3 regions of the Providencia rettgeri genome follow, and region 1 is predicted to be linked to each of the others. Evidence: predicted binding sites of a transcription regulator. Region 1 holds the regulator's gene; each other region holds the start of a gene.
What was found. The regulator LexA, encoded in region 1, represses DNA repair genes until DNA is damaged. The targets are predictions, from matches to a motif close to TNCTGTATGTACATACAGNA.
Positions count from the first base shown of each region.

Region 1 (5,310 bases):
CATGTGAACAATTGCTCAAAACTAGGTCAAATTTCTTAGGCTCGCCTAAAGTATCTTTAACTGCTTTACCTGCTGCTTGGTCTACAGTGAACACGCCCCAATCAATTACTGAACCTTTGGTTGTAGTATTAACTTCACAAGACGCTGTGCGCAGTTGTGCTTTAAATGTTAATTCCACACCTTTTTTACCATCTGCTGCTAAAGCAGAACCAGCTACCATTGAAGATGCTAATACTGCGATTGTTACTAATTTTTTATTGAATAACATATGTAAATACCTCTGTATTTATGTCGTCATGTAAGTAGTGAAAGACACAATTTTTATTAAAAGCCAAATTCACAACATCCATTTACTGAATTAAATCACTTTTATGAATTTGGTGAACTAACAGCTAGCTTTATTCAAGCCAACATTAAGAGCATTAAAAATCCTTTTAATCCCCTTTTTTAAAACCAAGTCAGTTAAACTGACTTTAAAAAAGAGCTATTTCTATATCGCCAAATTGGAGAGACCAGCATCGATATAGAAATAGTAAAAATGGACAAAAATGTTAAAACATTAGAGAGCTCGATTACTCTTATTACTTCCTGTACTGGAATGGGGGGCTTATCTATAAGTCACTCATTATTTAGTTGTTTACTTCTCACTTTGCCATTTCTATTCACTTAACCATTTCTATTTCAAACAAGTGAAAATCCATCATTAAGTTTTCAAACGCTCCGTTGCTTTCTGAGAACAATTCTAAGGCAACAGTATTTATTGTCAAAATTACACCTAAAAAGCAAAATGAAAAGAGATTAAATCTATAATATTTAATTAATATAGATTTAATCTCTTTTTTATAGATTTTATGATAAGTTTAAAGCTGTTACTTAGATTAATTTATATAAATCGAAACACGCTTACTTATACTTATTTCAAGTTGTAAGTAGTTATGTAAATCAGTACCAATATATTTTATACCAAAAAATAAGGAATAATCAGCTAAACAAACCATATAAAAGCCGTTTTTATCAAAAATCTAAATGGGATTAGGTTAAGTGCAGATTTTTATCTCATACTGCAAAATAAGCATCAGATAAGTCTTAATTGAAATTTACGTTAAATAACACCTAAAAACCATATATTTAGTATGGTTTACGTTAAAAAAAAATGATGCTTATTGTTTCAATTAGCAGCGCATTATTTATCTGCTACATTCGTTTCACCCTAGGTTATTTTAAGATAATCGTTTGCTTATAATTATTTTTAAATAGCAAATTATATAAACAATATACTTACTTAGTTATTTTCTACAGCCTTGAACTCCATTGCGCTTTCGATACAAAAGTTATGATAAACTTATGAGCAATAAATTGTTGCGTGTTGCGAAGTTAGGGTGAGTAAATGAAAAAAATGAGTGAAGATAAGATACTGGTGATGGCAGAACGTATCTGCCAATCAAGAGGTGTTAGGCTGACTCCCCAACGGGAAACTGTATTACGCTTAATTGCCAAGCAACACGGGGCAATCAGTGCTTATGACTTATTAGACTTGCTGCGCGAAGTTGAGCCGCAAGCAAAGCCCCCTACCGTATACCGTGGGCTTGAGTTTTTAATGGAGCAAGGCTTTATTCATAAAATAGAGTCAACCAATAGCTACGTCGTATGCCACCATTTTGATAACCCTAGCCATATTTCTGTCATGCTTATCTGTGATCACTGCGGCAGTGTGACAGAAAGTGATTGCGCAACAATAGAAGCCGCTATTATCAGCCTTGCGGAAACCAACCAGTTCCGATTGCGCCATACTGTGGTTGAAAACCATGGTCTATGTAAAAGCTGTGATGAAATTGATAGCTGCCAAGATCACGCACATTGCAGTCATGATCATGCACAACCCATCGTTGCAAAGAAAAAGTAGCAATTGGACGTAGTAAAATTCACCACGTTGCTTATATATAAGAAACGAATGTTCAAAGAGAGATATAAAGAAAGGATAGATAAGAAAGGAAGCAAATAAAGCAGGCAGATCTCTACACATCAATTTGAAATCTGCCGGCAATCAGTGAGCCATCTAACAAGCTACCATACGCAACTCGTTTGATAACCTAAGAATTAATACCAGTCACTATTGCGGATCACACCTACTGCTAAACCTTCAATAGTGAAGCTTTGTTCGCGTAAATCGACAATAATCGGCGCAAAGTCAGGATTCTCAGCAATTAACTCAACACGGTTACCTTGCTGCCTAAAACGTTTCACAGTTACTTCATCATCAATGCGCGCAACAATCACTTGGCCATTGTGCGCACTTTGTGTTTTATGAACCGCTAATAGGTCACCATCCATAATACCGATGTCTTTCATCGACATACCATTCACACGTAATAAAAAGTCCGCATGAGGCCTGAAAAGTTCAGGATCCACTTGGTAGTGACTTTCAATATGTTCTTGCGCTAATAAAGGTTCGCCAGCGGCAACACGCCCAATCAAAGGCAACCCTTGATCGTCAGCTTCTTCTTCAAGAAGCAAGCGGATACCCCGTGATGCCCCAGAAACAATTTCAATTACACCCTTGCGAGCCAGGGCTTTTAAATGTTCTTCTGCCGCATTAGGCGAACGAAAACCAAGGCTTGTTGCTATTTCAGCACGTGTAGGAGGCATACCCGTTTGCGAAATGTGTTCACGCACCAGATCATAAACCTGCTGTTGTCGAGCTGTCAGTGCTTTCATTCCGTTCCCCTGTTTGTTTATACAGTCAGACTGTGAGTATATACAGGTAAATGAAGATTTGGAACAGTTAAATTGCTGAATTTAGGTATTTGTTATCAATTGACTTTTTTCTCAGCTCTAAACAACCTTTATTAACTAGCCAGCAAAATAACGCTGCCATAAAACCAATAGCCAAATAAATAGTGCCAAACCAATACTGACAAACACAGCGGCAGAGCCAATATCTTTCGCACGTCCTGAAAGTTCATGATATTCACTGCCAATGCGGTCAACAACGGCTTCGATAGCGCTATTTAATAACTCAACGATAGCCACCAGCACCACTGAACTGATCAGTAATATCCTATCCACATAACTGATATCTAAGAAAAATGCGATAATAATCGCAATCACAGCAGCAACGGATTCTTGACGAAATGCCGCTTCATTTACCCAAGCCGCTTTTAGCCCTTTAAGGGAGTATCCCGCTGCTTTAATCACACGGGTAAAGCCCTTAGTTTGACTTGCCATATTTATTCCTTAAAAAATACAAACAATAATCGATTTTTACGGTCAAAGTGAATTGTCAGTAACAGATCTGCCAGTGGATTTCTGGTATGATTGCGCAGCATTGTTAACAAGAGGCTATAATCATTTATGTCACTATGGCGTAAAATATATTACAACACGTTGAATTTACCACTTAAATTATTGGTAAAAAGTAAACTAATTCCATCGGACCCCATTACAGAGCTACAGCTTGATACCAATAGGCCTACACTGTATGTATTGCCTTATCACTCTAAGTCCGACCTTCTAACGCTGCGGCATCAATGCTTGGCTATCGGCCTGCCTGATCCTTTGGTTGATAACGACATCAATGGCACCAAGCTTCCTGCTTATGTGTTTATCGATGATGGTCCACGCGTATTTCGCTATTACTCACCCGATCCACGTAAAGATTCCGTCAAAACATTCCATGCATATTTAGATTTGCACAAAAACAATCCAAATCTTGATATTCAAATGCTACCTGCATCGGTAATGTTTGGCCGCTCTCCTGGTCGTGAAGGGCATACCCCTGCCCCACCGTTGAGGCTACTAAATGGCGTGCAAAAGTTCTTTGCGATTTTATGGTTAGGTCGTGATAGCTTTGTGCGCCTCTCTCCTCCCGTTTCTATTGGGAAAATGGCTCAGGACCACGGTACAGATACCATAATTGCCAATAAATTAGCCCGTGTCGCCCGTATTCACTATTCCCGCCAACGCCTTGCTGCGGTCGGTCCGAAACTACCTGCACGTTATGAATTATTCAATAAGCTACTAACCTCAAAAGCGATTGAAAAAGCCGTGGAAGACGAAGCGCGCAGTAAAAAAATTCCATTGAAAAAAGCGCAGCAAAATGCGGTGAGTATGATGGAAGAAATTGCGGCAAACTTCTCTTATGAAGCCGTGCGTTTAACTGACCGCGTACTCAGTTGGACGTGGAACCGCCTCTACCAAGGCATTAACGTGCAACATGCTGAGCGAGTTCGCCAGTTAGCGCAAGATGGTCACGAAATTGTGTATGTGCCTTCCCATCGCAGCCACATGGACTACTTACTGCTATCCTATGTTCTTTACCACCAAGGCTTAGTTCCACCACACATCGCCGCAGGGATCAACTTGAATTTCTGGCCCGCCGGCCCGATTTTTCGCCGCCTTGGCGCATTCTTTATCCGCCGTACCTTTAAAGGCAACAAACTCTATTCCACGGTTTTTCGGGAATATTTAAGTGAGTTGTTTGCTCGCGGTTACTCTATAGAGTATTTCGTTGAAGGAGGTCGTTCCCGAACAGGTCGTTTATTGCAGCCAAAAACCGGAACGCTATCAATGACACTGCAAGCCATGCTGCGCGGTGACTCACGCCCTATTACTATTGTGCCTATTTATATTGGCTATGAACACGTGATGGAAGTGGGAACTTACGCCAAAGAGTTGCGCGGTGCAGAAAAAGAGAAAGAAGGCTTATTTTCTATGATCCGCGGGTTACGCAAACTGCGTAACTTAGGCCAAGGGTATGTGAACTTTGGTCAGCCCATTTCTCTTTCTCATTATCTTAACCAGCGTGTACCTGATTGGCGTGATTCAATTGATCCTATTGAGCCACAGCGCCCAACTTGGTTAAATCCTACAGTGAGTTCGTTGGCAGACAATATCATGGTGAACATCAATAACGCTGCCGCCGCAAATGCCATAAACTTGTGCGCAACGGCTCTACTGGCATCGCGTCAACGTTCATTAACCCGTGAGCAGTTAGTTGAACAAGTGGAATGCTATCTGCAATTATTACGTAATGTGCCGTATACCGAAGATGCGACGACGCCAAATAAAACGGCTGAAGAGCTACTCGAACATGCGCTACAAATGGATAAATTCGAGGTAGAAAAAGACAGCATGGGGGATATCATCATTCTTCCTCGTGAAAATGCCGTCTTAATGACCTACTACCGTAATAATATCCACCACTTACTGGTATTACCTTCACTGATAAGCAGTATTGTACTGCACCATGAGCGTATCGGCCGCCAAGAAATTCACTACCAAGTCAGTCAAATCTACCCTTTCTTAAAAGCA
Region 1 is NZ_CP163512.1:4,064,071-4,069,380, reverse strand. It holds gene AB6N04_RS18625 (fimbrial protein) at 1-268, opposite strand, end outside; gene zur (zinc uptake transcriptional repressor Zur) at 1,388-1,903, shown strand; gene lexA (transcriptional repressor LexA) at 2,098-2,715, opposite strand; gene AB6N04_RS18610 (diacylglycerol kinase) at 2,851-3,225, opposite strand; gene plsB (glycerol-3-phosphate 1-O-acyltransferase PlsB) at 3,352-5,310, shown strand, end outside.

Region 2 (5,310 bases), 1.4 Mb from region 1:
AAAATTGCGAGAAGCGAGCTGCGATTTAGCATCTGCGAGTAATCGCACCCAACATGGATTAAAACCTGCCAATTCAAGGCCACGGCAAAGTGCTTTCCCCAGTTGGAGATCATCTTCTACTAATAGGATATTCATATTATCACCTCTGGCAGCCAGTATAAGCAGCCAATGGGGAGCAGACAATATCTAGTCATCTCAAGTTCAGTTTAGATTTAAGTTTATCTTAAGGTTGGTTTAACCCAGTTTTAAGGTACAAAAATATAGACTGATTATTATTCTTGCATCTTACTAAGAATAAGAGCACTGATGATGAAACAAGCTTTTTATGAAGTACCAATATTTATTGTCGTTATTCTCATCGCTTTGATAATGATGGGAAAAGATTTCAATAAAACATCAAGTATTCATTTCTCAGGTATTTCTATTAATGAAATATCAACTTGTACTGATGTTAACAAGTGTATTTCACAAGCACGGCTTTCAGATGAAAGAAAAAACAAATTAAGCCCACTAAAAGAAATTAAAACCTTTTTAAGGCAAAAAATTTATTAATCAAGACGAGTGTAAATAGAAAATGAAAAAAATTGTAGCATTAATGATTAGTATTTTGCCATATAGCAGTGTTCTTGCAGGGGAAAGTACATTTGTTGTCGGCGCTGGGGGAAATATAGCACCCGTTTATGAAGGTTCAAAAAAATACCAGTTTGGACCAAACTTAGAGGCAGCCTATACTTATCTTTCTGATGATTACGGTGTATTTAGTCTCGGGATTGAAGGAGCTGCATGGGGAATAGGTTTAACCGATAATCTCAGTTTTGTCAGTTCATTGGGTTACGATTATGGTCGTGATGAAAAAATTGGTCTGCTTGGCCATAAAAATAGCGATCTAAAGGGGATGGGAGACTTAGATGGTTCCTTGCTAGTGGGTGCTGGGCTATATTATACATTAAGTGATTACGAGTTTTACCTGATGAGTGATATCGCCACAAAAAATCGGCATTATGGTGGTCGCCACATAGGTCGAGCTGTCACTGTCGAATTAGGTCTGAACACAAACTACAAAATCAATGACTCATGGGAAATGGAATATAATTTAGCAACCGTTTGGGGAAACAAAGCCTATAATCAAGCCTATTTTGGCGTTTCCAGACAGCAAGCTAGCAAATCTAAGTTTGCAGAATATGATGCGGGTAGTGGTTTTAAAGATGTTCATGGTTCAGCGATTCTAAATTATAAAGTCGATAGTAATCTCACATTATATACAGGTATTGCCGCGTATTATTTAATTGGCGATGCCGGTAAGAGCTCGTTAACAGAACAAAAATTAGGTTTTGTAGGACTAACCGGTTTTCGTTACGAGTTTTAATTTTAATAACATAAAGGAATGTTTCATTTACCTCTAACATTCCTTTTGCCCATAAAATTTACTCAGCGGTATTTTCTTCAGGGATCCACCCGTCATCTAACCAAATTTCTTCTAATATTTCTTCTATGCGAATTTTATCTTCAGACATCTTTGTGCCTGAAATATTCACACGTTGCTGAGAGCTAAAGCCTACACGAGTTACCATGTCAGGATACTGATTTTTTAGCTTACGTATAATTTCAGATTCAAGAGCATGTAAAACGTTTGTGCTTGGTTTTTGTGGGGCGTTTTTATCAAACAAAACTTCAATCCGTAACATAATAGCCTCGACTAAACACTGTGTTAATATACAGTATTTTTAGATATATATAGCAAAAAAGTCAAGATGAATATAACAATTTTTTTTAGATAAGTTGAATTCGCGCCCATATCTTGAGGGATTTGAAATAATGAACAATCAAAACAATAAATTATGGTATTTGAGTGATAAAGCCACAATGGATAAAATGATTGTCAGATTTTTTAAAATCCGTATTCTAAAAATGCAATTGTCTACACATAACGATGAGTATAAGGCTAAATGTTACAATCAATCAGAATTTCTAGGGAAAATATAAACGAGAACAATGTTGTTAATCATCTTTATGATAAGGCATTTCCACTTTATGAACAGAGAAGTTACCAAGGTCGTGAGTCAATTTTAAGCCATGAGGATTATTATCTATATTATTTTACAGATAATAACGCGTTTGTTGGTTTTATTGGCAGTTGGAAAATAAATGACTATTTTTACATTGAACATCTCGCCATTTCTGATCTTCTTAGAGGACAAGGTTATGGACAAAAAATATTAAAGCAATTTTGTCATGATGTAGGCCAAGTTATCCTAGAAATTGACCCTGTTATTGATGAAGTGAGCAGGAAGCGACTCTCTTTTTACCAGCACTGCGGTTTCCAACAAAATGAATATGCACATGCACACCCAAGCTACTACCCTGAAAATAAGCCCCATGAACTAAAGGTGTTAAGCTATCCGCGGGCAATAGATAAACAGACTTATCAGCGATTTAATCAAATGTTGCAAACAGTCGTGATGGATAAAACATTATTATAAATTTGACGATTAGGTAATTTAAATCAGCGATATAGCAGTAGATAAGCTTTGGAACTGTATCATCTAAATTTTCAAATTAGCGTAGTTATATGTATTAGATATCTAACTGGTTGATTAATTAAGATATAAAAATGCCCTTTGCAGGGATAACCTGAAAGGGCAGTTATTTAATATTACATAGCATACATAAGTCCTATCTGCTTGTCTTCAACCTCGATACTGATTTTATCACTATCAGGCATGTCGATAGTCGCCAAAGAGATGAAAAAAGCAATGACAATGATGGTATATACGAGAAACATACAAACCTCCCGTAATGCTTGGCGTTAACTATACTGCATGTAAGCGAGTCTACTCTCTGCTCTCTTTAAGAGTAAATGAGTTTTTAAAATTTGGAAATAGTGAGGATAGGTTTTTTTGAAAATTTTTTAGTTAGAAATATTGCTAGGAATAAATCTAATATATAAAAAAAACCAACCTGTTACGGTTGGTTTTTCTAAGGAATTAGAAAAAGGCAAACCTCACCCATTTGATGGACGTATTGTTGAACCAGATGAAGATGGGGACATTGTTCTATACACAATTTATCGTAAGCATGATTTACCTCAAAACATTCAATATGAGCGATTCAAGCTTTATCCTGAGTTTTTACGTGAAGCAACAGAAGATGAAGAGTCAATACCCGGATTTGATGGAAAAGTTGAATTAACACCAGGGGAGCCTTGTGATATCCCTCGTGGACACTGGGTCGACGTTCGTGTAAACATGCCGTCCAACTCTATCTACAATCTCAAGCAAGCTGAAGCTGAGAGACTCGCTAAGATAGAAGCAGAGCGATTAGCGCAAGAAGAAGCTAAACGTGCAGCAGAGGAAGCGGAAAGGGCAGAGCAGGAAGCTGCGGAACGTAAACAATATGGTCTTGGTGATAACGCAATATTACTGTAATTAGTGATTATAGTTTTACCCGAGTTTTACCTGAGTTTTACCCGCATAAAATTTAAGGCATAAAAAAAACCAACCGTAATTGGTTGGTTTTTCTAAGGAATTTTGGTCGGCATGAGAGGATTTGAACCTCCGACCCCTGACACCCCATGACAGTGCGCTACCAAGCTGCGCTACATGCCGAACTGCTGTTTATACTACCTAATTTGGCCTTAAAATCAAGAGGCGTATGTCGAGACTGGTTGATATTTAAGCACTAATTTTCATTAAAGCGTTTTAATTCGGTGAAAATCTTTAGAAGCTCAGCTAAATTAGGTTTGGCATCTTTCTCGATAATCCCTTGCTTATCATAGATATTAAACTGACCGTTATGATCCATATATAGGGTGGCATTGTCAGTAGTAATGACGACATCGTTGTTATCCCCAGTGATCACCCATGGCAATACACGTTGGCTACTAAATAAGTCTTCACCTTGGCTATAATCATCCGTTTGATTACTAACATGCAATAACCTTTGCATCAAGGTTGCCATAATGTCTTGATGGCTAGTTAGTTTACTAATTTGTTGAGCAGGGGTATTTGGCCAGTAAATCAACATCGGTACTTGCATTTTGTCCCGATTAAATTGTTTATTACTTATCCAATCATCCATTGGTTTGCCATTGTTATTATAGTTAGCAGTAATAATAACAATGGTATTTTGAAGGCGGTTATCACGTTTTAATGTTGTGATAACACGCTCAATTTGTTCATCGGTTTTAGTGCTGCCTGGGGAGCCTTTAATATTTAAGAATGAGAACCAAGGCGAGCCATGTTTGAGGTTATCTAACCAATTAGTCCATTGAGTAATCGTTAACGTATCGTTATCTGCCTTTTTAGTGGGCAGTGAGTAATCGGACAAAATGGCTTGGCGGAACAATGGTGAATTAAAGCCATCTGTCGAAAATAAGCCAAATTGATAACCTTGGTGTTGCAGCGCTTCCACTAAGGCAGAGGGATGACGACCATTAAGAATGTTATCAAAATAAGTCGCTGAAATACCATAGAAAAGGCCAAACAAAGCCGTATCATTACGTAAGCCAGACGTATAATGATTAGTAAACTGCGAACTTATCTCTTTAAAGTTATTGAGTGAACTCATGGAGGATTGTTGCGTTTTATCACCCAGATCGTCCACCACCAATAAAAGTAAATTATACCCTGAGCCTTGGTCATAATAACTTAGCGGTTTAAGAGGGTAGCTAAGCTTCAGAGCGGTTGGGCTACCTTGCTGGAACACGCGATTTTGGTGCTCAGTGAGGTCAAGCAAGCCATATCTATCCAACAATTTTCGTGCAGTCATCGGTTGTGATAGCGGGTAATTATAGCGTTGCATCGTGATTGGACGATAAAAATTCGCATCGGCCCAAGCGTACATTAAATGCGACATAATAAATGTCACAATAAAAATTCCCGCTAAAGGCTTGCCAAATGTTTGGCGATTTAAACTACGCAGTTTTTGCCAACTCCAAGTCGCAAAGAGCATTTCAACTAAGAAAATAATGGGGATGCTGATAAACATCAGTTGCCATTCGCGAGCCATTTCCCCCTTGGTTGGGTTGATGACGAGATCCCATACTTGCGGTGTTAGATGAAGACCAAATTGACTAAAAACACGAATATCAAAGATTAAGAGTGTGGTACCCGCCGTGGCGAGAGCGACACAAATTAGCCTCAGCAGTCGCTGAGACATGACAATAAAGGTCAGTGGAAAAATAATGAGTAGATAAACGGCAAAGACCGCGAAACTAAAATGACCTAACCAACTGACGAAAGCATAAATACGGCCAGCTAAGGTATCTGGCCAATCAAAAATAAACAGGTAGCTGCTACTTAACACAAGGCT
Region 2 is NZ_CP163512.1:1,134,700-1,140,009, forward strand. It holds gene AB6N04_RS05085 (response regulator) at 1-135, opposite strand, end outside; gene AB6N04_RS05090 (hypothetical protein) at 307-552, shown strand; gene AB6N04_RS05095 (MipA/OmpV family protein) at 575-1,366, shown strand; gene AB6N04_RS05100 (DinI-like family protein) at 1,425-1,685, opposite strand; gene AB6N04_RS05105 (GNAT family N-acetyltransferase) at 1,947-2,480, shown strand; gene AB6N04_RS05110 (hypothetical protein) at 2,654-2,782, opposite strand; gene AB6N04_RS05115 (hypothetical protein) at 2,922-3,425, shown strand; tRNA gene AB6N04_RS05120 (tRNA-Pro) at 3,529-3,605, opposite strand; gene yejM (LPS biosynthesis-modulating metalloenzyme YejM) at 3,679-5,310, opposite strand, start outside.
Region 2: a site for LexA is predicted at 1,702-1,721, ahead of AB6N04_RS05100 (DinI-like family protein). Genes of this name have one in related genera too.

Region 3 (5,310 bases), 1.9 Mb from region 1:
TAGGCACAATTGATATTGCGGTGCGCAATTTTCAAATTGTGAAATTCTGGCTAATGGTAATGGCAATGATGAAAATTGTTGCTTGATATTATCTTTAATTGCTGTCAATTGGCGCAAGCTCAGCCATGTATCTTGCTGTGATATTTGCTCGATTTTATTTACCAACTGAGTAAGCACTTCGGCACTCACTTGGCTCATTTCACGGCTCCATTGCTGCCATTTTTCATTTAAATAGTGGAAAAAACGCTGAGTTTGCTTCCACTCTGTACCGTGCAAGCGAACCACTTGTTCGTTTAAAATTTCAAACTCCAACTCCCCCCAAACAATGCCCCGTTTGCAACGAAGGTCAACCAGTTCATTAAAAGGGATAAGATATTGGTGATTTTCACCGCTAACTTCAATACCGGCGTTGAGTAAGCGAACCCGATTGTAGGGATGCTGAGCCAGACGCTGTCCAATCTGTGTTGATTTCAGTTCCATACGTCCTGCACCTGAAAATATCAATGACTAAAATACGGTTGGCTGGATCCCAAACGGTTTTTTATTCCGACTAAACACGCTATCCTATAAGGAATAGGGATTTTCTGACCTTTGAGGTACTTTGTGCTAACGCTGATTACCAGTTATCGTCGTGTGCTATATAACAGCCATATTCTATATTATATCCGAATCTTTATAGCCCTGACAGGCACAACCTTATTGCCATGGATCTTAGGGCAAGAACCAAAGGTCACTATTCCTCTCACATTAGGTGTCGTTGCCGCCGCGTTAACTGACTTAGATGATAGGCTAACGGGCAGAATAAAAAACCTTATTATCACCCTTTTTTGCTTTTTTATTGCTTCCGTTTCTATTGAGCTTTTATTCCCTTATCCGCTGCTTTTCTTTTTTGGCTTGGCCTTTTCTACCTGCGGTTTTATTCTTTTAGGGGCACTCGGTCAACGTTACGCTACCATTGCCTTTGGTGCATTATTAATTGCAATCTACACCATGTTAGGCGTCCCAATTTTCGATACATGGTACCAGCAACCTGCGCTTCTCTTAACTGGAGCAATTTGGTATAATCTTTTAACGTTAATTGGTCATATTTTATTCCCTGTTCGACCATTACAAGATGCCATTACTCAGTGCTACCAACAGCTATCCGCTTATTTAGATGCAAAGGCGAGTTTATTTGACCCCGATCTCGAAGATGATTACCAGCAATCTGTCTATGATTTAGCGCTAGTTAACAGTAGCTTAGTTAATACAATGAACCAAGCAAAAAGCGCATTACTCAGTCGTTTAAAAGGTGATCGAGGGCAAAAAGGAACACGAAATACGCTGCATTATTATTTTGTTGCCCAAGATATTCATGAGCGCGCCAGTTCCTCTCACATTCAATATCAGCAGCTTAGTCGTACACTTCGCCATTATGATATTTTATTTCGTTTTCAACGTTTATTAACTATGCAGGCTCGCGCCTGCCAACAAGTCGCTCAGTCCGTGTTATGGCGAAAACCATACCAACACAACCCACGCTTCGAACGCACATTTACCTACCTTGAGAACTCCTTGCAATTGCTCAAGGAACAATCGCCAGCACTGCATGAAATCAAAGCATTACATAATTTGCTGAAGAATTTAAAAGGCATTGATGTTCAGCTTAAAGGATTGAGTCTTGAACAAAGCTCATGGCAACAAAATAATAAGCAAATTGAACAATTATCGGATGAGTCCCTTTCAGGGTTTAGCGATATTGTTTCACGCGTTAAACACCATTTAACACCAAAATCCTCTCTCTTTCGCCATGCTGTACGGATGTCGATTTTACTTTGCACAGGCTATGGTATTATTCAGCTGTTTGACATGGAAAGGGGTTACTGGATTTTACTGACCAGCTTGTTCGTCTGCCAACCTAACTACAGTGCAACCAAGCGGCGTCTAGCACTACGTATCATTGGCACCATTGTCGGTATTCTTATCGGTCTGCCACTGCTTAACCTGATCCCTTCAATCGAAGGGCAACTGACGCTTATCGTTATTTCAGGCTTGTTGTTCTTTATGTTTCGCAACAGCCAATATGCCCAAGCCACACTGTTTATTACCTTATTGGTTTTATTTTGCTTTAACTTACTGGGCGAAGGCTTTGATGTTGCGCTTCCACGTATTATCGACACATTGATCGGCTGTTTTATTGCCTTACTCGCAGTGAGTTTTATTTGGCCGGATTGGAAATTTCGCCAACTCCCTCAAGTGGTACAGAAAACCATGGATAGCAATTGCCGATATTTGGATGCTATTTTATTGCAGTACTCCCAAGGAAAAGACAACGGCCTAGAGTATCGTGTAGCACGGCGTGAGGCACATAATAATGATGCCGAATTCGCCTCGATTGTTTCAAATATGGCATCAGATCCTAAGTCATACCGGATCACTCAGGAACAGGCTTTCCGTTTATTGTGTTTGAACCACACGCTACTGAGTTATATTTCAGCCCTTGGAGCTCATCGTGAGCAAATACAAAATGAGGAAAATTTAGCGTTATTAAGCGATGCTATTTGTTATGTGGAGTCATCATTGCAAATTACCGCGCTCGACCCACATGTCATTGATGAAAAATCAGAAAAATTGCGTGATAGCCTTTTACGCCGCATTGATAGTATTTCAGCAAGTGATGATGAAAAAACGTTGTTAATCATGGAACAAACAAAACTATTACTTGAGCTTATTCCTGAAATTAAAAAAATGATCCGACAAATCAGTTCAGCATAAAAATAGTGATTAGCGGGTATTAGAATCTCAAATAAATTGTTAATACCCGCTTAACCTTCTGTTTTATACAATGTAATAGATTGAATAGATTAACTAAAAACGTTTATTGCAACACTATCACACTGCCGTTAATTCAAAGCTGTTATACCACGCAATAAGTTCCTGCTTAATTGTTTTTGGTAATACCGCACTGTGGCAACCTTCAATCGCAGCCGCTAACCCAATTAATAACTTAATACTTGGTTTATGCCTTCCATGGAGTTTTAGCTTCATAAAACAAGCTTTAGCGCCAACCATACGTAAATCATCAGCATGTAAGATCCCAATCTTCCCTAACGCCCTTTCAACGGACATATTCATATTTGGTAAATCTTTTATTCGGCGAGTAATAACCTGCTTTTGTTGCAGTTCCTCAATGGCAGAGCGGTAAGCTAATTCAATAAACTGAAGCAGTGTCTGCTCGTCATGCCACATTTGCTCAGGTAATTGGTAATAGCGCATTTCCAATGGGATCCCTTTCTTAGTATAAACTAATCTATCAAGCCCCGAGGCTTCAAAGTGGCTTCTGGCCAGCAAACACCCTCGAAGATAGAAATGCCCATCAAGTAATAACCCCACAATTGCGTCATTCACTAACAAACAGTACCCGCCAAAATGGTTTTTACGTTTAAGCTCACCCAACTGGCCTAATAAACGGTACAAATAAAAAATTTTTTCTTCCGATAATAGCATTTGCCTTAACTCCTTTTTGGGTCTGGTTAATTTTCATCCTTGATAAAATTAATTTTATTATCTCTTTCATTACAAGTAATTACCCATAACCAATTCTGAGAGTTTCAATAATAAATGCCAAGAAGAATGCACAGAAAAACAACAAAGTTGCGAAGCGCTTTGAAAAAATAGACTTGATATTGGATGGATATACAGTTACTGTATGTTCATACAGCATTGTAACGAGGTGAATTATGAGCATCTATTCTTGGAACAACACAACAGAACATTCTCTTAATAATTACGCGCAATCTTTCCAATCCGCAGGAGCAACTAATAGCTCTATGCAGCAAGGTATGGTGAGTGAACTTGTCTACGATGAAAAGCACCCTATTATGGATCTCATCTTGTTACCAATGCTCCGCCAGTTTGGCGTTCAATCACGTTGGTTATTATGGCTAAGCCCAAATAAAAAGCTCAGTAAACACTGGTTAGAACAAGCTGGCATTCCAACAGATAAAGTGATGCAGTTAAACCACATGGCGCCCATAACAACTATCGATGCTATGGAAAAAGCGTTAAAAAGTGGAAATTACAGTGTTGTTTTAGGCTGGCTCCCCGAATTAAATGAACAAGATTTTGTCCGTTTACAAGAGGCTGCACAAGTAGGTCATTCTATTGGCTTTATCATGCGCCCACAAAAAACATATAATATTGTAAGTATGCAATCTGGACAGCTAAACAACCTAAAAATTCATTCAACTCACTATCACTAGCCAAGATTAAGAATTTTCTTACTAAATTTAACCTTTGGATATATTTATCCCCAAAGTGAAATGAAAAGCATTGCAGATCAATCAGATAGATAAAAAAAAATCTTAATAACAAATATGCATATCTCTCTGATTTATACACTAAAAAAATACTTTTTTTAACGTTTATTGCTTACTCTACTTGTATCTTTTTAAGTTCGTTGTAGACTTTAGCTTGTTAAGCTTATGGCATTATTTTTTACTTTTATTAATTTTTTGTAGATAATGTCAGCGAAACCTAGCAAGTAAATTGAACCAATGGCGTATAATAAGGCTCATTGAAGCCATGCCAATATTGGATGATAACGAGGCGTAAAAATGAAAAAAACAGCTATCGCAGTAGCAGTGGCAGTAGCCGCTTTTGCAACCGTTGCACAAGCAGCTCCAAAAGATAACACTTGGTATACCGGTGCTAAATTAGGCTGGTCTCACTATGAAGATACTAGCTTCAACCCAGCTAAAGCAGGTGAAGACGGTTGGAATACAGTTGGTAAGACAACTGACCGTGACACATTCGGTGCTGGTGCTTACGCTGGTTACCAATATAACCAATACCTAGGCTTTGAACTGGGCTATGACTGGTTTGGTAAAATGAAATACAAAGGCGCTGGCAACAGCGGTGACCTGAAATCTATGGGTGTTTCATTAACAACCAAATTAAGCTATCCAATCATGGATGACTTAGACGTTTATACTCGTCTGGGTGGTATGGTTTACCGTACAGATGTTAAAGCTAAACAAGATGGTGAGCGTTACAAAGAAAACGACAGTGGCGTTGCACCTGTATACGCACTGGGTCTTGAGTACGCAATCACACCAGAGTGGGCTACTCGTTTAGATTACCAATGGGTTAGCAACTTAGGTGATAAAGACAATATCGGTACTCGTCCAGACAACGGCATGCTGAGTGTTGGTGTTGCTTACCGCTTTGGTCAAGAAGAAGCGCCAGTAGTTGCTCCAGCACCAGTTGTTGAGCCAGCTGCGCCAGTTGTTGAAAACAAACGTTTCACACTGCGTTCAGACGTTCTGTTTA
Region 3 is NZ_CP163512.1:2,186,104-2,191,413, forward strand. It holds gene helD (DNA helicase IV) at 1-480, opposite strand, end outside; gene yccS (YccS family putative transporter) at 604-2,754, shown strand; gene AB6N04_RS10005 (TfoX/Sxy family DNA transformation protein) at 2,872-3,486, opposite strand; gene sulA (SOS-induced cell division inhibitor SulA) at 3,720-4,241, shown strand; gene ompA (porin OmpA) at 4,596-5,310, shown strand, end outside.
Region 3: a site for LexA is predicted at 3,683-3,702, ahead of sulA (SOS-induced cell division inhibitor SulA). Genes of this name have one in related genera too.